3 regions of the Rhizobium sp. HT1-10 genome follow, and region 3 is predicted to be linked to each of the others. Evidence: predicted binding sites of a transcription regulator. Region 3 holds the regulator's gene; each other region holds the start of a gene.
What was found. The regulator HrcA, encoded in region 3, represses chaperone genes, less so after heat shock. The targets are predictions, from matches to a motif close to GTTAGCACTCNCNNNNNGNGAGTGCTAAC.

Region 1 (7,679 bases), on a different contig from region 3:
CAATTCGTCACCGACATCGATGACGATGTCGCCCGGCTGGTCGGCGCCGATGACGAGACGGCCCTGATCGCCCATATCGACAACACCATGCAGGCGACCGGCTATTCGAGCAATGCCAGCCGCTCGCCGGCCGAGATCGCCCGGCGGCTGAAGGAAAAGCTGGTGCTTTCCGAAACCAGGCTCGACGATGCGGCTTACGGTGTTCTCGAGGAGTTCCTGTCGCTGAAAGTGCCGCTGTTCAACGCATCGGCAGCCTTGGCCGGCTTTGCTGATGCCGCAGGTCTGCGCCTCGGAAACGCCCTGTCGCGTTTCGACGGCCGTGTCGCGGCGCTTGCCAATGCCGGCGTCGATCTGACCACCATCGAATACCGCGCCGCTTTCGGGCGGCCGCTCGATTATTATACCGGCCTCGTCTTCGAGGTCACGGCGGAGGGATCAACGGCGGTGCTGGCCGGCGGCGGCCGCTTCGACCGGCTGATGGCGCTGCTCGGCGCGCAGAACCGCATTCCGGCCGTGGGCTTTGCGCTCTGGCTCGATCGGATACAGAGCGAGAGGGCACCGGCATGACCATCACCATAGCCCTGCCGTCCAAGGGCCGCATGAAGGACGATGCTTCCGATATTTTCGCCCGTGCGGGACTGCCGATCGTCGCCGTCGGCAACGATCGCTCCTATCGCGGCCGCATCGAGGGCCGGGATGGTATCGAAATCGCATTCCTCTCCGCCTCGGAAATCTCGCGCGAGATCGGCAATGGCAGCGTCGATTTCGGCGTCACCGGCGAGGACCTCATCCGCGAAGGGCTGGCGGAAGCTGACCGTCGCGTCGAGTTCTGCGCCCGGCTCGGCTTCGGCAAGGCGGATGTCGTCGTTGCCGTGCCGGAGATCTGGCTCGATGTAGACACCATGGCCGACCTCGGCGATGTTGCTGCCGATTTCCGCAGCCGTCGCGGCCGTCGCCTGACCATTGCCACGAAATACGGGCGCCTGACCCAGCAGTTCTTCTCCAGCCAGCACGGCATCCAGCTCTATCGGATCGTCGAGAGCCTGGGCGCTACAGAGGGTGCGCCTGCCTCCGGTTCGGCCGATATCATCGTCGATATCACGTCGACCGGATCGACCCTCCGGGCCAATCATCTGAAGGTCTTGTCTGACGGCATCATCCTGCGTTCCGAGGCCTGCCTGGTCCGGGCCCGAAAGGATGGCCACGCGGACGATCCTCAGGTGGCCGAAATCATTGCCGCGGTGAGCGGCGCCCTTTCCGTTTAAGTCGACTGACAATGCAAACAGCCCGCCGTGCGAACGGCGGGCTGTTTGGTCAGAAGAATGTTTCGTCCTTAGGCGGCGACGGCGTAGGAGCCGCGGCGGGCGTCGAGGGAGTAGAGGCCGGGGCCGAAGGTAGCGAGCATGATATATGCGCCGGCCAGCGTGAAGTTCTTCATCACCATGATCTGGTTCAGCGCGTTGATCCAGCCGAGTGCTGCATCCGGAAAGCCCGGGACGCTGACGGTGGGAAGATGGAACACCAGGGCGGTAAAGATGCAGAAGGCGGCCAGCGCCCAGCCAACGATGCGTGTCTGGAAGCCCACCAGCACGCAGACGCCGGTGACGAGTTCAAACAGGCCCGCAAGGTAGGTCAGAAGCGTGGCTGCAGGCATGCCGGCGCCGGCGATCATGCCCGAGGTTCCAGTCGGGTCGGCAAGCTTGCCGAAGCCGGCAAAGATGAACATGAAAGCCAGCAGGATGCGGGCGACGAGAATAACAATATGATTGGTGTTGGACATCGGTGGCTCCAAATTCCATTGCCGAACGCGGCAATTCCTGGGAGCGATATTGGCCATTTTTCGCTGGCTGAATAGATGAACGGTAAAAGACATATCGTTTACTAAAGATGAACAACCTGCAGATCATCTGCCTTTTGCTTTTCGAGACAAAGCACTATCATCTCGCCTGTCATTTCACTTTTACCGATAGGGCAATCCGATGGCCGATCTCTCCTCGTTTCCAATCACCCAGCGCTGGCCCGCCAGCAATTCCGATATCATCCAGCTCTATTCGCTGCCGACGCCGAACGGCGTCAAGGTGTCGATCGCGCTTGAGGAACTGGGACTCCCCTACGAGCCACATCTCGTTTCCTTCGGCACAAACGATCAGAAAACGCCGGAATTTCTGTCGCTGAACCCCAACGGGCGCATCCCGGCGATGATCGATCCGAACGGACCGGATGGCAAACCCATTGGCCTGTTCGAATCGGGCGCCATCCTCGTCTATCTCGCAGAGAAGACGGGCAAGCTTATGCCGACGGACGCAGCGGGGCGATACGAAGTGCTGCAGTGGGTGTTTTTCCAGATGGGCGGCATCGGCCCGATGTTCGGTCAGTTCGGCCACTTCTTCAAGTTCGCAGCCGACAAGGTGGCCAACAACAGTTATCCAGTCGAACGCTATCGCGATGAAAGCAAGCGGCTATTGGGTGTCCTCGAAGATCGGCTGAAGGACCGCCAGTGGCTGATGGGCGATCTCTACTCCATCGCCGACATCGCGAGTTTCCCCTGGGTGAGGGGCGTCGACGTCTTCTATGGTGGCAAGGACGTGCTCGAGCTCGAAAGTTTCCCACGGGTGATGGATTGGGTCGCCCGCGCCACCACCCGCCCAGCCAGTCAGAAGGGCCTGAATATCCCCAAGCGTGATTGATGCTGCTGTCGCGCGGCTACCGGTGCACTCTCGCCGGTAGCTATGGATTCGAAAGACTTACTGGCGGCTGACGAGCCTGTCGGATTCGCCGAGCTTGAAGCGTGGGAACAGAAAGACGCCGACCATGCTGCCGGAATGCTGCTCCTCCGTGCCGATCGATTCGCCAACGCAGAAGATTGGCTGGCGCTGGTAGCCTTGGGTGAGCACGGTCGTGGAAAAGCAAAAGGACGAGGATGCTGTCGCTGCTTGCTCGAACAATTGGAGGATGCGCGCGTGATCATGAGTGTCGTAGCAGCGCATCAGTTTCAGCAGGCCGCATTCCGTCGATGACAGGCCATGCAGGATCGAGCTCAAGTGGCCCATCTTGATGACGCCGTTGGCGAGGTCCCCGATCCACCCCTCGGAAACGCAGAATTGAGCAAGGAGTTCCTGGTCGCCACTTTCCATCTCGAGCGATCCCGATATGAAAGGTGCAGCAAGATTGGCTTTGGCAATCTTAAACAAACGTTCCTCACTCCCGTCCGATTAACTGGTAACCACTTACACCATCAGATTGCAATTTGCCGTTCAGACCTGTTGTCGTGCCGGAGCCATCAAACATCATCTCGGCAACTTTTGCCACCAGCAGCCGTCTCAACGCTGACAAGCGATGGTCGTGTCGTCCACACTTTAGTGGTCGCGGGCTTTTCACGCATCCTCGTTGCCGAAGGTTATCCTCCGACGACCGGGTGCATTTCCATCCCCTGTAACCACACGCAAAAATTTTATAGAAGATTTATGAAAAACAGCAATACAATTTAAATGAAATATTGTTTATATTCGCTTTAACGAATATATTTACTGTATTGGAGCTAGCTCTCTCTAAAAATGCCAAAATCGAATTTTTGCTATTCTAGCGGAGTGCTTGAAAACACATTCAGATAAGCGACGGCGTCCATATGGGGTGAAAAGAAATCCGCTGTGAACTATTCAATCGCACCAGTGAGACTTAATGTTCCGATCCTTTGCCACTTTCAATCGATACGCTATCGCTATGGCGGAGCGTACCGCAAACGGGGTGTTCAATACCAGCCCGTGGCGGCGGCGTCAAATCTGAACTGGCGACTCCAGTACATGTGAATATCCGGAGTACCTCGTAAAAATTCAATTTCTGATAGAGTGCGATGCTGCTCAAATTGCGGGCCGCTGGCATCTCAACAAAAAAGGGCGACCCGAAGGCCGCCCTTTCCGTCTCAGCGATGATCCGATGGGATCACATCATGTCCATGCCGCCCATGCCGCCCATGCCGCCGCCCATTCCGCCGCCCATGCCGCCAGCCGATTCCTTCTTAGGAGCTTCGGCAATCATGGCTTCGGTGGTGATCAGGAGCGAGGCAACCGAGGCTGCGTTCTGCAGAGCCGTACGGACAACCTTGACCGGATCGACGATACCCATGGCGATCATGTCGCCATATTCGCCGGTCTGGGCATTGTAGCCGTAGTTGTCGGTGTTGCTTTCGAGGATCTTGCCGACGATGATCGAGCCTTCGTCACCAGCGTTTTCTGCGATCTGGCGAACCAGCGACTGCAGGGACTTGCGGATGATGTTGATGCCGGCCGTCTGGTCGTCGTTGGCGCCCTTGATGTTGAGGACGACAGAAGCGCGCAGAAGTGCGGTACCGCCGCCGGGGACGATGCCTTCCTGTACGGCAGCGCGCGTTGCGTTCAGCGCGTCGTCGATACGGTCCTTCTTTTCCTTGACTTCAACTTCCGTTGCACCGCCGACGCGGATAACGGCAACGCCGCCAGCGAGCTTGGCAAGACGTTCCTGCAGCTTTTCGCGGTCGTAGTCAGAAGTCGTCTCTTCGATCTGAGCCTTGATCTGCGCGACGCGGCCTTCGATGTCGGACTTCTGGCCCGAACCGTCGACGATCGTCGTGTTTTCCTTGGTGATCGATACCTTCTTGGCGCGGCCGAGCATTTCGAGCGTAACCGACTCGAGCTTGATGCCGATGTCTTCGGAGATGACAGTGCCGCCCGTCAGGATTGCGATGTCTTCCAGCATGGCCTTGCGGCGATCGCCGAAGCCAGGAGCCTTGACGGCAGCAATCTTCAGGCCGCCACGCAGCTTGTTGACGACGAGCGTTGCAAGAGCTTCGCCTTCGACGTCTTCAGAGATGATGAGGAGCGGCTTGCCGGTCTGAACGACGGCTTCGAGAACCGGCAGCATGGCCTGCAGGTTGGAGAGCTTCTTCTCGTGCAGGAGAATGTAAGCGTCTTCCAGTTCGGCAACCATCTTTTCAGGGTTGGTTACGAAGTAGGGGCTGAGGTAGCCGCGGTCGAACTGCATGCCTTCGACGACTTCGAGTTCGGTTTCGGCGGTCTTGGCTTCTTCAACCGTGATGACGCCTTCATTGCCGACCTTCTGCATCGCTTCAGCGATGTACTGGCCGATTTCCTTCTCGCCATTGGCAGAGATCGTGCCGACCTGGGCAACTTCTTCCGAAGTGTTGATCTTCTTGGCCTTGGAGACGATGTCCTTGACGACTTCGGCAACAGCAAGATCGATGCCGCGCTTCAGGTCCATCGGGTTCATGCCGGCAGCAACAGCCTTGCCGCCTTCGCGAACGATAGCCTGGGCGAGAACGGTTGCCGTCGTGGTGCCGTCGCCGGCGATGTCGTTGGTCTTCGAAGCAACTTCGCGGACCATCTGGGCGCCCATGTTTTCGAACTTGTCTTCGAGTTCGATTTCCTTGGCGACAGAAACGCCGTCCTTGGTGATGCGCGGAGCGCCGAAGGACTTGTCGATGATGACGTTGCGGCCCTTAGGACCGAGCGTGACCTTCACTGCGTCAGCGAGGATATCGACGCCGCGCAGCATCTTTTCGCGCGCAGTACGGCCGAACTTAATTTCTTTAGCTGCCATGTTAAAAACTCCCGGGCTGGTGCCCAATTGGTTTTATGGAATTGGTGACGAAGACGACCGGCTGGATTAGCCGATGATCCCCATGATGTCGGCTTCCTTCATGATCAGAAGGTCTTCGCCGTCGAGCTTGACTTCAGTGCCCGACCACTTGCCGAACAGGATGCGGTCGCCAGCCTTGACGTCCAAAGGAATGATCGTGCCCTTGTCGTCACGAACGCCGGTGCCGACAGCGACGATTTCGCCTTCCTGCGGCTTTTCCTTGGCGGTGTCAGGAATGATGATGCCGCCCTTTGTCTTGGCTTCAGATTCGACGCGGCGTACAACGACGCGGTCGTGCAGCGGACGGAAATTGGTGGTTGCCATTGTCTAATCCCTCGATCGAATGACATTCACGGATCACGGGGGATCCGTATGGGTGATGTTGGCACTCAGCCTCGGCGAGTGCTAACAACCTGCATGTAAGGACGGTGTCCGGGGGAGTCAAGAATGACCCTAGCGATTTTTTGTGCTGGAATTGTGAACCGGCGATCGATGCGGCGCGCGGCTTCTAGCGCCGTTTTTGCTGTGTCGGCGACCGTGCCGGCCGATCCCCGAGAGCCCGGCCAGCGGTTTTTCAGACTTGTAATCTCCGAGCCGGTTTGCGATGTGAACCGCAACGCGTATCATCGGAAGAATTCAGAGCATGGCCAAGCGTATCGACAGCCTCCGCGATCTCACCAATGACTATGATGTCGTCTTGTGCGACGTCTGGGGCGTATTGCACAACGGCGTCGTTGCCAATGCCGATGCATCTGCGGCGCTGGAATCCGCCCGCAGTCGCGGCCAGACGGTGGTGCTGATCACCAATTCCCCGCGCATCTCGTCGCAGGTCGTGCCGCAGCTGCGCACGATCGGCGTTTCCGACGGCGCCTATGACCGCATCGTTACCTCGGGCGACGTCACCCGCACCCTGATTGCCGAGGGTCCGAAGAAGGTGTTCCTGCTCGGTCCCGACCGCGACCTGGCGCTGATCGAAGGCATCGGCGTCGACCGGGTTTCCGCCGACGAGGCGGACTCGGTGGTCTGCACCGGCTTCTTCGACGACGAGACCGAGACGCCGGAAGACTATACGGACATGCTGAAGGCCTTCCAGGCGCGCAACGTGCCGATGATCTGCGCCAATCCAGATTTGATCGTCGAGCGCGGCCACCGGATGATCCCCTGCGCCGGCGCCATGGCGGCCTATTACAACCAGATGGGCGGCCAGACCCGCGTCGCCGGCAAGCCGCATCGGCCGATCTACGAGGCAAGCCTTGCCGCCGCCCGAGCTGTCAGGGGCGATTTCGACCTGTCGCGCGTCGTTGCCATCGGCGACGGCATGCCGACGGATGTGCGCGGCGCGCTCGGCTACGGGCTCGATCTTCTCTATATCAGCCAAGGCATCCATGCTGCGGAATACACGATCAACGGCGAAGCGGATGAGGCGATCCTGCACGCTTTCCTGGACAGAGAACAGGCGGCACCGAAATGGTGGATGCCGGCACTTGCCTGATGCAGTCGGAACAGTGACCCCATGACCGTTTTCCACCGCAACGAGACCCGCGAGCCGCTGCCTCCGCACCTGAAGGGCGGCGTCATCGCCATCGGCAATTTCGACGGTGTCCATCGCGGCCACCAGTCGGTGCTGGAGCGGGCACTGGAGATCGCCAGGGCGCGCGGCGTGCCGGCGCTGGTGCTGACCTTCGAGCCGCACCCCCGGACCGTCTTCCGCCCCGACCAGCCGGTGTTCCGCCTGACGCCTGCGCCCTTGAAGGCGCGCATCTGCGAGGCGCTCGGCTTCGACGCCGTCATCGAATATCCGTTCGACCGCGAGTTCTCGCAGCGCTCGGCCGATGATTTCGTCCATTCCATCCTGATCGACTGGCTCGGTGCCTCCGAGGTCGTCACCGGCTTCGATTTCCATTTCGGCCACGGGCGCGAGGGCGGTCCGGCCTTCCTGATGAACGCCGGCAGCCGCAACGGTTTTGGCGTGACGCTGATCGACGCCTTCCGCGACGAGAATGCCGAGGTGGTGTCCTCGAGCCGCATTCGGGCGCTGCTGGTGGACG
Region 2 (7,679 bases), on a different contig from region 3:
TGTTTGCGCCTAAGTCGGATAAGGCTATTGAGCGATATGCCTTTTCGTCGAGCCCGCCTTTAGGATATCCGTCGTCCCATCCTGAAATGCAGTGCCGGTCTGTTTGGCGTCTCTGGCGACACCCCGCGCCGTGTTTGCGCAGGATGACAATGACAAACAAGCGCTCACGAGCGCAATCGCAAAAATCTTCATCGTTGAACTCTCAAGCGGATCCAGGGAAACATTTGGGTCAGCAAGGACGTCTTTCAAGGGGAGCACTGACGATCGCCAGACACAGTTTTTGAGCCTAACGATAACGTGTGCTCGGCGTCTTATTGATCGGCTGGAAGCCTGCTGAACGGGGCGCTTTCGATAAACGCGCGCTTGAACTAGATGGATGGCCCGCCGGCTAAAGCGCTGAAAATTCTGGTTAAGAACGACGCCAATATACCTCAAGCTCAGGAGTTGGGTCGCCTGGACGAGAACTGCGCGACGGTGCGGGCGGGGGTTGAACCTACCGTCGACGATTAAACTAGGGGCTGCTAGCAGGGGACTCGCGCCATAGGGTGAAAAAATTTCGGCGCTCCGCTCGTGACCGAATCAAATGCTGCTTTGGTAGACCAAATAGAAAGCTAAAAACCACGCCAACGCTGTCGCAATTCCCAAAAGGACTAGCCACGATTTCAATTCTCCCTCCGCAACTTTTGACTTCGAAGATGCGGATACGACCCTGATTGGAAGATAGTTTCGGTACTCAGCCGTGAGCTAGCTTCCGGCCGGTGTTATTTCCATGTTCCGCCGGCCGAGGCCGTAGCGTGCGCCGCAGTTCCGAAACTTGTGATCGGCGTTGATGCTGCTCACATCGTGCATGGTGGGGTGAACAGATAGGTCGTCTGGACTACCAAAATTTAGCAACCTACATAGGCCCTACGGGGCCAGATATCCCTCCACCACCGACTTTGATTTTCGGCAGAAGTTCCTCGACGCTAGAGAGAACGCGTTCTTTTCGAGCGAATATCTCCAGTGTCTCCCGAGCAGCATCAATTGGGATTTTGCCAACGTAAGCTTCGTCGCACGCCTTGACCGCCATTTCGTAGGTCATGCCTTTTTCGGCGTCCGGCCACTCATCCAGAAAATCCATCGCATCTTCTAGATCGTTTATCTCACGGGTAATATTGCCTCTTTTCAAGTAAAGAGGCTTGTCAAACATCCTGCTAAGCATGAAGATCTCCCTGTGTGCAGTGTCGACGGTGCTATGGTGCCATGGCCTTTGCGATCCTGCAACGGGTCCGTGGGTACTTTTAACTGTGAGTGTCAGTCGGTTTGCTCGTGGCTTATAAGCCGTAATATCGATAAGGTGGTTAACGACCCAGAGAATGGCCATCGGTAAGAGTTCGGCGCATCTCGCGTCCGGACACCACATAGTCGTTTAGATGGCGTCCATGGCAAAACCACTGCGTGCGCTTTGTACGCCTGTTTTCAAATCCCCATTCGCCCCATTCTACGCATCCAGCGTACTCGCAGTAATACTCATACATTGATGGGGCTACGTTGCTCATCGGATCGCTCATTTTGATGCCCTTTTGCTCGCGACCAAGCGGTCCCACCGCAGAAACTCATGAGCCAGAGCCTGACGCCGAGCCCCTCGTTCCGCTAGTTCATTCGCCTTGCGCTCGGCCTATGTTGGACGCTTCGGCTTTTCTGGAGGCGGCATGGTCACTACCTCTTTTGGCTTCCTGCCTGGCGCTGGCTTCTTCTTTGCCGGTTGGAAGCGCACTCAACATTATCCGGCGAAAAGCCGAGGCTCGGATCGATGGGCTCCAGCCGGCGACGACTGGCCCAGATTGGCGTGCGGTCCCACATGTCCCGAACAAAGCGATCTTTCGACGAACGCCAGTGCTCGACTACAAAGTCGCCCGTGGCAATCATCCGTTCATATTGCTGAGTGAGAAACTTTGTCGGAAGGAACCCGACGCGAGCTAACCACCTTTATTGGCATGAACTGGATAACCCAGCGAGGTCAGTTTCATGCCAAGTCCACATGTCTCCATAGCTTGGAAGGATCCCAATGTATAAATTAGGCCGCGTTATCGACCATGTTCATTTGCGGGTTTCCGATTTAGAGGCGAGCCGCAATTTTTATAGGGCAATATGTAAAGCGCTCGGCTTGGAAGAAGCCTTTCAGGATGCGACCGACCACTTTGTCATCGATGAAATCTATGTCGATGCTGCAGATGACTACGTCTCTCGGATCCACCTCGCTTTTCAAGCGCGCTCGCAAGAAGATGTTGACACCTTCCACCGCCTCGCGCTCGAAGCCGGAGGCCAGTCGAACGGCGCCCCTGGTCTGAGGCCGTATCACGACAGTTACTATGCAGCTTTCGTACTTGATCCAGATGGCAATAACATCGAGGCCGTATGTGACGCTCCAACCGCGCGCAACGTCGATTCAGTAATCGTGGAGAGAACGTAAGGTGGGGATCATCGTATCGTCCACACGGGCGGGCTTGGCCTGTCACCGAAACATCCTCCCAGACCCAAACTTCACCGGCCAGGTTCGAATGAGAGACCAAGGGCAGGTGGTTCAATCCTACATCGCTTCAACTACCCGCGGTTACCGACTATTTTCCCCGCCGCGGTTGCTAGACACTTAACCACGGGCGTCTGGCGGAGTAACCGTCGGTATAGGACAGACTGCATGGCAGCCGCCAGGAGTTGATCACGATCGCGCATGCCTCGGTTGTAAAGGCTGGCGACGGATGCTGTCAGGCTTCCGATCGCGCCCAGGTCTTTAACGATACCTTTTGCTCGAGCAATCTCCTTGACGACGCCAGCACTCAGACGCGCATCTCCCTGCGAAATCGGTCCAGACGTCATTTGTCCTCGAGAAATGGCCTGCCCCACGAATGGGGCAGGCCACAGCTTAGTTAGAAGTCCATGCCGGCGCCAGCGGGTAGAGCCGGGGCGGCTTCCTTCTTCGGCTTCTCGGCGATCATCGCTTCGGTCGTCACCAGGAGGCCGGCGACCGAGGCCGCATCCTGCAGTGCGGTGCGAACCACTTTCGCTGGATCGATGACGCCCTGGGCATAAAGATCGCCGTATTCGCCGGTCTGGGCATTCCAGCCAAACGACAGATCGGTCTTTTCCCGGAGCTTGCCGACGATGATCGAACCTTCGGCCCCGGCATTCTCTGCGATCTGACGCACAGGCGCCTCGATCGCTCGGCGGACGATGTCGATCCCAACCCGCTGATCGTCGTTGGCTGTCGGCAGACCGTCCAAGGCCTTCACCGCGCGAAGCAGCGCCACGCCACCGCCAGGCAGGATACCTTCTTCGACGGCTGCGCGGGTCGCATGCAGGGCGTCATCGACGCGGTCCTTCTTTTCCTTAACCTCGACTTCGGTGGAGCCGCCGACACGAATGACGGCGACACCGCCAGCGAGTTTGGCGAGACGCTCCTGCAGCTTCTCTCGATCGTAGTCGGACGTCGTCTCCTCGATCTGCGCGCGAATCTGGGCCACGCGGCCATCAATTTCGCCCTTGGAACCGACGCCATCGATGATGGTGGTGTTTTCCTTTTCGATCGCCACCTTCTTGGCACGCCCGAGCATGTTGAGCGTGACGTTCTCCAGCTTGATGCCGACATCTTCGGAGATGACAGTCCCGCCGGTCAGGATGGCGATGTCTTCGAGCATGGCCTTGCGTCGATCGCCGAAGCCCGGAGCCTTGACGGCAGCGATCTTCAGGCCGCCACGAAGCTTGTTGACCACGAGCGTCGCCAGCGCTTCGCCTTCGACGTCTTCTGCGATGATCAGCAGCGGCTTGCCGGATTTCACAACGGCTTCCAAGACTGGAAGCATGGCCTGCAGGTTGGAGAGCTTCTTCTCGTGGATGAGGATGTAAGGTTCCTCGAGCTCGACCCGCATCTTGTCTTGGTTGGTCACGAAGTATGGGCTGAGATAGCCACGGTCGAACTGCATGCCTTCGACGACTTCCAGCTCGGTCTCAGCGGTCTTGGCTTCCTCGACGGTGATCACTCCTTCGTTGCCGACCTTTTCCATCGCTTCGGCCAGATACTTGCCGATCTCCTCGTCGCCATTGGCAGAGATGGTTCCGACCTGGGCGATCTCCGAATTGCTCGTAATTTTGCGGGCGTTGGCCTTCAACTCCTTGACCACGGCATCCACGGCGATATCGATGCCGCGCTTCAGGTCCATCGGGTTCATGCCCGACGCAACTGCCTTGGCGCCTTCCTTCACGATTGCCTGGGCGAGGACAGTTGCCGTCGTGGTGCCGTCGCCGGCCAGGTCATTCGTTTTCGACGCCACTTCGCGCAGCATCTGCGCGCCCATGTTCTCGAACTTGTCTTCCAGTTCGATTTCCTTGGCGACCGAAACGCCATCCTTGGTGATGCGCGGCGCGCCGAACGACTTGTCGATGACGACGTTGCGGCCCTTCGGACCAAGCGTTACTTTTACCGCATTGGCGAGGACGTCGACGCCACGCAGCATGCGTTCGCGGGCATCGGTGTTGAATTTGACTTCTTTCGCAGCCATTTGTTCACTCCTTCAATAGGCAGCTTTTTGACTGATGGGCGGCAGTGCGTGATTACGCAGCCTGCTTCTGCTCGGCCTGGGCTTCGATAATGCCCAGGACGTCGCTTTCCTTCATGATCAGCAGGTCTTCGCCGTTGATCTTGATCTCGGTGCCTGACCATTTGCCGAACAGGATGCGATCGCCGGCCTTGACGTCGAGCGCCTGGATTTGGCCGGCCTCGTTGCGAGCGCCAGTGCCGACGGCGATGACCTCGCCCTCCTGCGGCTTTTCCTTGGCGGTATGGGGAATAATGATGCCGCCCTTGGTCTTTTCCTGGGATTCGACCCGGCGGACGAGAATGCGATCGTGAAGTGGTCGGAACGACATGTTTTCCTCCATTGGACAAAAAAGATGACGCAAAATCCCCTGCCGGACTGGATGACCAGTCCGGGCGGGTGCAAACCTCAATCGAGCGTTCGCGGGCAAAATTTATTTTTGAGATTTTTCGATTTCAAGAGGGCTACTGAGAAAATTAGCACTCAGTAGTGGCGGCTGCTAACATTCTGTAAAGGAACAGAAAACCGATATTCTACGGTCGAAACGTGTTGATGGCGGCAAAGTTTTGCATCACCATCATCGTGTCACGAAACGGAGACGAAGTATGCAATTCTCATCGGATCTCGAACGCCAGCTCAATGGCTATGGTCTCACCACCGCGCATATCCTCTACCGCATTCCGGACTTTGAATCCGTGCTGCAAACGTATGTCTGGCAGGATTACGATCTCGCCCCGGACTTCCCTGAAATGCAAAAATTCCTGGATTTCTGGCAAACAAGCCTCGACGGGCCGCTGCACTCGGTTCGCTACAGCCACCAGCGCTTGATCGGGCCCAACGAATGGCGCCGTGTCGATGGCGAATTCAAACTGCACTGAGGCTTGAAACTGGCTTATTCACTTCCTAGCTCACCCGGCGATCGGGGCTTCACGAGCCCGATCGCTTTCCACGTCTGTATGGAGTGAGACCACATGGAAGAGAACATCAACATCATCAAGAGCGCCAGCATCCCGGAAAGGGAAGAGATCATCGTTGATTTCGCCCGATGGCTCGAGACCACCTCACAGGAGGCTCTCGTCTATGGTGAGGGGCGTTTCGCTGTGATTTCTGCCAATATGGCGGAAGCGATCCGTGTCAATGCCGATGAACTTGCTCGCGACAAGCCCGAGATGACGGAGCGGGTCTTGCAGCAAGCATCCGCGATGATATCGCAATTCAAGGCAGCCTATCCGCATCGGGTGATCAGCCGGTCTGTCCATTGAACAGGGGCGCTTTGCGGATGACCGACCGCGGCCGTACGTGCTCTACGAACATTTCGGTACAAGGCACGCTCAGGCGCCGACACTTAACCCTGACAGTGCGTCATTGATGTTTCGAGAAACCCAAATATAACGGCAAAGCATCTTTCGAGCGATGATGCGTGCGTTCAGTCGAGAAACGCGCTAACGATTTTTTGGAAGATGAAACATGCCGAAACGAAAAACGCCTGCGGTTGTCAGCACTGGCATTACTGGGTTGAACCAGATTCTTCGGGGCGGCCTTCCGGCGTCCAATCTCTATATGTTGCAGGGCGCGCCCGGGTCCGGCAAGACGACTGCAGCGCTGCAATTCCTTCGCGCCGGGGTGGAGGCAGGTGAAAGCTGCATCTACGTGACGCTCTCGCAGACCGCGGCAGAGCTCGAAGCGATCGCCATTTCACATGGCTGGACGCTGGATGGCATCCGGGTAGAGGAACTCTCTACCTCCGGCTCGGTCAGCGAGGCTGACGACCAGAGCATATTCCTGACCGCTGACCTACGGCTCGACGAGACGCGAAAGGCGATCGAGGCGGCCATCGAAGAACATAAGCCGCGGCGGCTGGTTTACGATTCACTCCTGGAAATCCGCTTGATCACCGGTGACTCCCCGAGGTTTCGTCGAGAATTGATCGGTTTCAAGTCGTTCCTGGCCAAGCGCAATGTCGTCGCCCTTCTTCTCGATACCCAGACGCCCGGGTATGACCGTAGCGGTGAGGAGGTAGAGGGGCTGGCCCATGGGGTGATCCGCCTCGATAAGGCGCTGGAGGAATATGGCGGTGTACGTCGGCGTGTCGAGATTTCCAAGATGCGCGGTGTTCCGGTCGCTGACGGGTATCACGACATGGCGATCCGCGAAGGCGAGGGGGTGGTTGTGTTTCCACGGATCACGCCAAGCACCGCGTCGGAAACCACTAAACCCCAACTGATTAAGTCCGGTGTCGCCGCACTCGATGACATGTTCGGTGGTGGCCAGGAGGCCGGAACCACGACGCTCGTCATCGGCCAGTCGGGCACCGGCAAATCGACCATGTCGTCGCTTTACGCGACCGCAGCTCTAGAACGGGGTGAGACGGTAGCGCTCTTCCTGTTTGAAGAGCGACTTGAAACATTCTTTCGTCGTTCCGAAGGTTTGGGCATGCAGCTCCGGCAATTTCACAAGGATGGCAAACTCATCCTGCGGGATTTCAATCCGAACGAAATCTCCCCCGGCGAATTTGGCCAGATCGTCCAGGACGCCGTTACGCGAAACGAGGCCCGCGTTGTCGTGATCGACAGCCTGACCGGCTACCTAAACTCGCTGCCGCATCGGGAAAAGGCGGTTCGCGATATTCAATCGCTGCTGAAATTCCTCGCTCGTTCCGGCGTGCTGACGATGTTGATCGTAGCCCAACATGGCCTGCTCGGCCAAAATGTCGGCATTGACGTCGATGTCAGCTTTCTCGGCGATACCGTGCTTTTGCTGAGAATCATGGAGCATGAAGGCCGTCTGCGCCGCAACATCACGGTTGTTAAAAAGCGCCACGGGCCGCATGACCTCAACGTTCAGGAACTGCTAATCGAAAGCGGTAGCGTCACCGTCGTCTCCTACAATCCTCTTCCTGACCGGAAATGAATGAGGCACCCGGCGAAAATGAGCTGGATTGGGTGCTCATCCTGGCCCCATTCCGTAGGGACGCCGACTATATTGCGGCCTCCCTACGAGAGCAGAATGTGGCTGTGCGGCACAGCGAAGGTGGCGAGGGCCTGTCCAATAATTTGTCGCTTTCGCCCGGCGTCATCATTATCACTCACGAAGCGTTGACCCCGCCGG
Region 3 (7,679 bases):
TGCCGGCGAAGTACTGACCCATGGTCGAGCCAATGACATCGTTAACAATCCAGAGGTTCGCCGCCTTTATCTTGGCGACAATTTCAGTCTCTGATAGTCTATACTGGCACAGAAATTAATCTTGCCCCGATAGATGCCCTTGACCAAACCCAATAAAAAAGCAATTTTTGGGCCAGTTGGAAAATGCTGACCGTTTCAAAGCGGTAGCAGCGTTTCCCAGAGGGATCGAAGGGGAGTTCTGCGTCCGTCATGGCCTTATCCGCCAATCTTTTCCTGCGCCAAAGCCAAAGTTTGGTCATGACGCCGCAGCTGATGCAGTCCATTCAGCTGCTACAGATGACGCATTTCGAACTCAACCAATTCATAGCCCAAGAAGTCGAAAAGAATCCGCTGCTCGAATTTTCATCTGATGACGGTGAATTGGGCAGCGGCAACAGCCGAGAACCGGAAGAGGACAGCCGCGGTGTGTCCGACGATGGGCGGGCCGACGATGCCGCTGCCGAGCGCCAGAGCGGCGAACTCGCGAGCGACTGGTACGAGAGCGGCGGCAGCGGCCATACCGAGCGACTGAACGACGAGCTCGACAGCAATTTTAGCAATGTCTATCCCGACGACGGGCCGCCGCAGCGCCTGGACGCTCCCGAGCTCGTCAGTCAGTGGAAATCCATGCCCGGCAATACCGAGGCAGCCGAGCGCTACGAACTGGACGACTTCGTGGCCGGGCAAATCTCGTTGCGGGATCACCTGAACCAGCAGATCCCCTTTGCCCTCAATTCCCGCGTCGACCGCATGCTCGCGGAGCATCTCGTCGACCAGCTCGATGACGCCGGCTATTTTCGCGGAGAAGTCGCCGAGACCGCGGCGCGTCTCGGTACCGCCTGCGCCGAAGTCGAACGTGTTCTCTCAGCGCTTCAGACGCTCGATCCTCCTGGCGTGTTCGCGCGCTCCCTGTCCGAGTGCCTTGCCATCCAACTGCAGCAAAAGGATCGGCTCGACCCTGCGATGGAGCGGTTGCTGCAGCATCTGGAGCTTCTGGCGCGCCGCGACTTCGTAACGCTGAAGCGGCTCTGCGGCGTCGATGAGGAAGACCTTCTCGACATGATGAGCGAAATCCGCCAGCTCAACCCCAAGCCGGGCAGCAACTTCGAAACCAGCAATACAGAGGCAATCACCCCCGACATCGTGGTGCGATCCGCGCAGGACGGCAGTTGGCAGGTGGAGCTCAATCCCGATACGCTGCCAAGGGTGTTGGTCAACCAGTCCTATTTCGCGCGCATATCGAAAACCGGCGATGACTACGCCTTCCTCTCCGAATGCCTGCAAACCGCCAATTGGCTGACCCGCAGCCTTGACCAGCGCGCCAAGACGATCATGAAGGTAGCAAGCGAGATCGTCCGGCAGCAGGACGCCTTCCTGATGAACGGCGTCAGCCAGTTGCGACCGCTCAATCTGAAGACCGTTGCCGATGCCATCAAGATGCACGAATCAACCGTCAGCCGCGTCACGTCCAACAAGTACATGCTGACGCCGCGCGGCCTGTTCGAACTCAAATATTTTTTCACGGTATCGATCGGCGCCGTGGAGGGCGGCGACAGCCATTCCGCGGAGGCCGTGCGCCATCGCATCAGACAGCTGATTGTCCAGGAGGCGCCGAACAATGTGCTCTCCGACGACGACATCGTAGACACGCTGAAGAAGAGTGGAGTTGAGCTCGCTCGGCGCACGGTTGCGAAATATCGGGAGGCGATGAACATCCCCTCCTCCGTCCAGCGGCGGCGTGAAAAGCGAGCCATGGCAAGGGTTGCAGGCTTCTAGGCCTAGCACTAATTCAACTTCATGGTGCACTTTTCCCCTATGCGCGCGGATGGGCTGTTGACTCTCGACAGCGTCGGCGCTAGAAGCCCGCCGCAATCCGGTGCAAGGCATCATCATTCGAGGAAATCCCGCTTCTCCCCACTTTTCGTCGACCGAGGCTTTTTGTCAAAGATCGTGCGAAGTGCTTGGATGAGCTAGACGCTTGGCGTAAGCTAGCCGGCGCAACCACTACAAAAAGGGAAACTCCATGAGTGTGCGTGTATCCGGTAAACATATGGAAATCGGCGAATCCTTTCGGCAGCGGATCGAAGAGCAGATCGATATGGCAGTCACCAAATACTTCGACGGAGGCTATTCGGGGCAGGTTACGGTGCAGAAGTCGAGTTCGCGGTTCGCTGCGGACTGCAAGCTTCACCTCGACAGCGGCGTCATCCTGCACGCCGCCGGTGAGGCGATGGATCCGCAAGTGGCCTTCGATGCTGCTCAGCAGCGCATCGAGAAGCGCCTGCGTCGCTACAAGCGGCGGCTGAAGGACCATCATGCGACCAATCCTGCCGACGATGCCTTTGGTGAAGTGGCCTACACCGTGATGGACGGCATGCCGGATGAGGACCATGAGGTCGCCGACGATTTTGCACCGGCGATTATCGCCGAGAGTTCGAAGCAATTGAAGACGATGTCGGTGGCGAACGCTGTTATGGCGCTCGACATGACCGACGAACCGGTGCTGATGTTTCGCAGCGCCGGCAAGGAACTGAACATCGTCTATCGTCGTCATGACGGCAATATCGGCTGGATAGACGCAGCTAGCATCAAGGGCTGAGACAGCACGGTGAGCGGCGGGTTACCCGCCGCTCTTCCGGGAGCATCCCGGCACACGAGGAAAAAAGAATGGCTTTGGCAGATCTGCTTCAGCAAGACGCGATTATCCCTGCCCTGAAGGCAAACTCCAAGAAACAGCTTCTTCAGGAAATGGCGGCGAAAGCTTCCAAGCTGACGGGGCTGCCAGAGCGGGATATTTTCGACGTCATCCTGCAGCGCGAGCGGCTGGGTTCGACGGGCGTCGGCAATGGCATCGCCATTCCTCACGGCAAGCTGCCAAGTGTCAAGACGATCATCGGCGTATTCGCTCGACTGGACGCATCGGTCGATTTCGAGGCGCTGGACGATCAGCCCGTCGATCTGGTCTTCCTGCTTCTGGCACCCGAGGGCGCCGGCGCCGACCACTTGAAGGCGCTGTCGCGCATCGCTCGCGTGCTGCGCGACCAGGATCTGGTGGCCAAGCTGAGGGCAACGGAATCGGCCTCGGCGATCTATGCATTTCTCAACGAAGAGCAGGCTTCGAACGCCGCCTGATCTCTTGCCGCCGTAGCTCCAGTGGCTACGGCTTTCCGGTGTGACACTGCGGAGATATGCGCCGCCGACGCCGTGATAGCGATTGACTCGCTCCTTTCACTCTCCCACCTTGCTATGCTCGTCACAGCAATCCAGCCACGGCGCGTCTACGCCGTGAGCGACTTGTCAAAACGAAGGCGTCTTTATCGGGAGGGTCTTTTGCGCCGCAGACGCGGTGCGCTGGATCCCCGCCACGAGGGCGAGGACGAGGACGAGGGAGGATAGATGCTGCAACGAGCGACCGCCAAAAGAGCGGCCACTCCAGACGAGTTGAGACGTTAACTTGGACGAGCTTCTTCTGAGCTCGCCCACCAAAAATCAGGCGTCTTTTTCGTCGAACGGGCTGTTGGCGCCGTTCTCGGTCTCGACGATCTTCGGGCCGCCCTTGGCAACACCAACCATGGCTGGGCGCAGGATGCGCTCGCCGATGCTGTAGCCGTCCTGCACAACCTGGACCACCGTGTTGTTCGGCACTTCCGTGTTGGGGATCTCGAACATGGCCTGATGGAAGTTAGGGTCGAACTTCTGGCCGACCGGCTCGAGCTTGCGCACGCCGTGGCGCTCAAGCGTCGACAGCATGGAGCGTTCGGTCATCTCCACACCTTCGATCAATGTCGACAGTCCGGCATCGGCCCCGGCGCGGACGTCGGCCGGGATGGCATCGATGGCGCGGCGAAGATTGTCGGAAACAGCCAGCATGTCACGGGCAAAGCCGGCCACGGAGTAGGACTTGGCGTCCTTGACTTCGCGCTCGGTGCGGCGACGCAGGTTGTCCATTTCAGCGGCCAGCCGCAGATAGCGATCGCGCAGTTCGGCGTTTTCGCCCTTCAATACTTCGATGGGATCCGGCTCCGACGGCGCTGCTTCCGCAGCGTCATCCACATCCGGCGCGAACTCTTCGATGTTCTCGTTGGGCGTGGCGTCGTGTGTATCATTGGTCGTATCGACGATCATGACAGTCTCCGAATTGGATGGTCTCTAGGATGTGCCCGATATCGAGGTTTGACCGCGAAAAATCAAGGCTTACGGATGAAGAACCGGCGATTTGCCGACAATCGCCGCGATTGAGCGCGACGGCGCTATAACCCGTTGCGCGACAGGCGGGAAATCAGCTGCGCGGTGTAGTCGACCATCGGCACGATCTTGGCATAGTTCAGCCGCGTCGGACCGATCACGCCGACAGCGCCGACGATCTTCTCATCGCTGTCCCGATAGGGTGCCACGATGAGGGACGAGCCCGACAGAGAAAACAGCTTGTTTTCCGAGCCGATGAAGATCCTTACCCCGGGCCCGGTTTCGGCGAGATTGAGCAACTCGATCAGGCTGTCTTTCTTTTCCAGATCGTCGAACAGCATGCGCAACCGGTCGAGATCGCCAGCGTCTGCAAGGCCCTCGAGCAGGTTGGCCCTTCCGCGCACAATCAGTTGCCCGGGCTTGCTTTCGTCATCGTCGCCCGACCAGACCGCGATGCCGCGCTCGACCAGATCGCGAGAGAGAACATCCAGTTCGTGGCGGACATCGTTCTTCGAGGTCTGCAACTGCGTGCGCAGGGCGGGTAGTGTCTGCCCGGTCATATGGGCGTTCAGAAAATTGGCGGCCTCCGTCAGCTGCGACGACGTCACTCCGGCCGGAAGTTCGATGATGCGGTTCTCGATCTGGTCATGCTCGCCGACGAGCACGGCCAGTGCCTTGGTCGGTTCCAGGCGGATAAACTCGACATGTTTCAGCACCGGGTCGCTCTTGGTGGTGATAACAATGCCCGCTCCACGCGAGATGCCTGACAGCATCTGGCTTGCACCCGACATCACCGACTGCATCGGCTGATCGCGATTGCTGCCGCGGATCTGACGATCGATGGTGGCGCGGTCCTCGGCCGAGAGGTCGCCGACCTGCATGAAGCCATCGACGAAAAAGCGCAGGCCGATCTGGGTCGGAAGCCTGCCGGCGCTTATATGCGGTGAGTAGATCAGGCCGAGCTCTTCGAGATCGCTCATCACGTTGCGGATCGAGGCCGGCGATAGTGACATCGGCAGCAATTTCGAGAGGCTGCGCGACCCTAGCGGCTCGCCATATTCCAGGTAGCTCTCAACGATGCGGCGGAAAACTTCCTTCGAGCGTTCGTCGAGTGCGGAAATTGCCTCTGAAATCGACGATGTCAAAACTCCCATATCGCCGTCATGCCCAATCCGTTGATCCTCATGAAGTTATAGCTGCTCGTGCGGCAATGACAAAGGAAAATGCCGCAGAGCCTGGCCAAGGGTGCCAGCCTGCTTTTTCTTTGCAAAAGTGGGCAGTCAATCGTAGAAGCGGGTCAACACCATCAGGAGTATAACATGCGGCCTTCAGGCAGAAAAACCGACCAGATGCGCAAGGTCTCGTTCGAGCGCAATTTCTCCAAGCACGCCGAAGGCTCGTGCCTGGTCAAGTTCGGCGATACCCATGTGCTGGTCACCGCCAGCCTTGAAGAAAAAACACCGACATGGCTGCGCAACAGCGGCAAGGGTTGGGTCACCGCCGAATACGGCATGCTGCCGCGCGCCACCGGCGAACGCATGAAGCGCGAGGCCGCAAGCGGCAAGCAAAGTGGCCGCACCCAGGAAATCCAGCGTTTGATCGGCCGCTCGCTGCGCGCCGTGGTCGATCTGCAGGCGCTCGGCGAGCGCCAGATCAGCCTCGACTGCGACGTCATCCAGGCAGACGGCGGCACCCGGACGGCGTCGATCACCGGTGCCTGGATCGCGCTGCACGACTGCCTGAAGTGGATGGAAGGCCGCAGCATGATCAAGCTCGACCGCGTCCTGAAAGACCATGTCGCCGCCATTTCCTGCGGCATCTTCGCCAGCCAGCCGGTCATCGATCTCGACTATCTCGAGGATTCGTCGGCGGAAACCGACGCCAATTTCGTCATGACCGGCACGGGCGGCATCGTCGAAATCCAGGGCACGGCCGAAGGCAAGCCGTTTTCGGAAGAGGAATTCCTGACGCTGCTCGGCCTTGCCAAGAATGGCTGCCAAGAACTCGTTGCGATGCAGAAGCAGGCGATCGGCTGATCGACGGAGGAAGCCATGTCCGCCACGATTGAAGGCATCCTGGAAACCGCGCTCTATGTCGACGATCTCGACGAGGCGGAGGCATTCTACGGAACGACGCTCGGACTGGTAAAAATCACCCGCCAGAGCGACCGGCACATCTTCTTCCGCTGCGGGCCCGGCGTGTTGCTGGTCTTCAACCGGGAAGAGACTGTAAAACCTGCTCCGGCGGAAGCGCTTCCGGTGCCGTCGCACGGGACGGTCGGAAGCGGGCATGCCTGCTTCCGCGTCGCCGCCGAAAATCTGGATGCCATGGTGCAGAGCCTCCGCGCTGCCGGCGTTTCGATCGAGGCCGATTTTCTCTGGCCGAACGGCGCGCGCTCGATTTACTTCCGCGATCCGGCGGGCAACAGTCTGGAATGCGCCGAACCCGGCCTCTGGGCCATCTGACAGGAATACCCATGCGCAAGCTCGAAACTAAGACCATCGTCGTTGCCAGCCACAATGCCGGCAAGATCGCCGAAATCGCAGACCTGATCGGCCCGATGGGATTTGTCGCCAAATCGGCCGCCGAACTCAATTTCGTCGAGCCCGATGAAACCGGCACGACCTTCGAGGAAAATGCGATCATCAAGGCGCTGGCCTCCGCCAAGGCTTCCGGCCTGCCGGCGCTGTCCGACGACAGCGGCCTCGTCGTCGATGCGCTCGGTGGCGATCCCGGCGTCTACACCGCCAACTGGGCGGAAACCGCCGACGGCACGCGCGATTTCGCCATGGCGATGCAGAAGGTCGAGACCGCGCTACAGAAAGTCGGGGCGACGACGGCGGACAAGCGCGGCGCGCACTTTGTGAGCGTCCTCTGCCTCGCCTGGCCGGATGGCCACACCGAGCTGTTCCGCGGCGAAGTCGAAGGCACCATTGCCTGGCCGCCGCGCGGCAGCGCCGGCTTCGGCTACGATCCGATCTTCCAGCCGACCGGCCATGACGTCACATTTGGCGAGATGACCGCGCAGGAAAAGCATGGCTGGAAGCCGGGCGAACCGGAAGCGCTCTCGCACCGGGCGCGGGCATTCAAGCGCTTTGTCGAAACCGGATTGCAGGCGTAGGATAGTCCGGTGAACATTGTCGATTCGCATAGCGCGCTGTTGCGCGACGCCCCCCTTCTGCCCGATACCGGCGAACCCGGTTTCGGCGTCTACGTGCATTGGCCGTTCTGTGCCGCCAAATGTCCCTATTGCGACTTCAACAGCCACGTCCGCCACCAGCCTGTCGACCAGCCCCGCTTTACCGCCGCCTTCCTCAGGGAAATGGCGTCGATGCGCCAGCTGAGCGGCCCGAAGACGGTGACCAGCATCTTTCTCGGCGGCGGCACGCCATCGCTGATGACGCCGGAGACTGTCGGTGCCATCCTCGACGGCATCGCTCAACATTGGCACGTCC

Region 1: groES (co-chaperone GroES) is a predicted target of HrcA. The motif match lies at 6,013-6,041, and genes of this name have one in related genera.
Region 2: groES (co-chaperone GroES) is a predicted target of HrcA. The motif match lies at 5,047-5,075, and genes of this name have one in related genera.

Annotation. Positions count from the first base shown of each region.
Region 1 covers NZ_JBCEBQ010000001.1:249,834-257,512, forward strand. Annotated here, with positions in the region: gene VH564_RS01215 (ATP phosphoribosyltransferase regulatory subunit) at 1-567, shown strand, start outside; gene hisG (ATP phosphoribosyltransferase) at 564-1,265, shown strand; gene VH564_RS01225 (DoxX family protein) at 1,334-1,780, opposite strand; gene VH564_RS01230 (glutathione binding-like protein) at 1,980-2,687, shown strand; gene VH564_RS01235 (hypothetical protein) at 2,745-3,191, opposite strand; gene groL (chaperonin GroEL) at 3,940-5,592, opposite strand; gene groES (co-chaperone GroES) at 5,659-5,955, opposite strand; gene VH564_RS01250 (TIGR01459 family HAD-type hydrolase) at 6,275-7,123, shown strand; gene VH564_RS01255 (bifunctional riboflavin kinase/FAD synthetase) at 7,145-7,679, shown strand, end outside.
Region 2 covers NZ_JBCEBQ010000017.1:4,212-11,890, reverse strand. Annotated here, with positions in the region: gene VH564_RS24575 (DUF982 domain-containing protein) at 896-1,201, opposite strand; gene VH564_RS24570 (VOC family protein) at 2,048-2,452, shown strand; gene groL (chaperonin GroEL) at 2,907-4,535, opposite strand; gene groES (co-chaperone GroES) at 4,588-4,902, opposite strand; gene VH564_RS24555 (usg protein) at 5,177-5,449, shown strand; gene VH564_RS24550 (hypothetical protein) at 5,543-5,833, shown strand; gene VH564_RS24545 (ATPase domain-containing protein) at 6,039-7,481, shown strand; gene VH564_RS24540 (sensor histidine kinase) at 7,478-7,679, shown strand, end outside.
Region 3 covers NZ_JBCEBQ010000004.1:449,415-457,093, reverse strand. Annotated here, with positions in the region: gene lptB (LPS export ABC transporter ATP-binding protein) at 1-94, shown strand, start outside; gene rpoN (RNA polymerase factor sigma-54) at 250-1,815, shown strand; gene hpf (ribosome hibernation-promoting factor, HPF/YfiA family) at 2,063-2,638, shown strand; gene ptsN (PTS IIA-like nitrogen regulatory protein PtsN) at 2,707-3,171, shown strand; gene grpE (nucleotide exchange factor GrpE) at 3,529-4,164, opposite strand; gene hrcA (heat-inducible transcriptional repressor HrcA) at 4,290-5,378, opposite strand; gene rph (ribonuclease PH) at 5,544-6,260, shown strand; gene VH564_RS13710 (VOC family protein) at 6,276-6,689, shown strand; gene rdgB (RdgB/HAM1 family non-canonical purine NTP pyrophosphatase) at 6,701-7,345, shown strand; gene hemW (radical SAM family heme chaperone HemW) at 7,361-7,679, shown strand, end outside.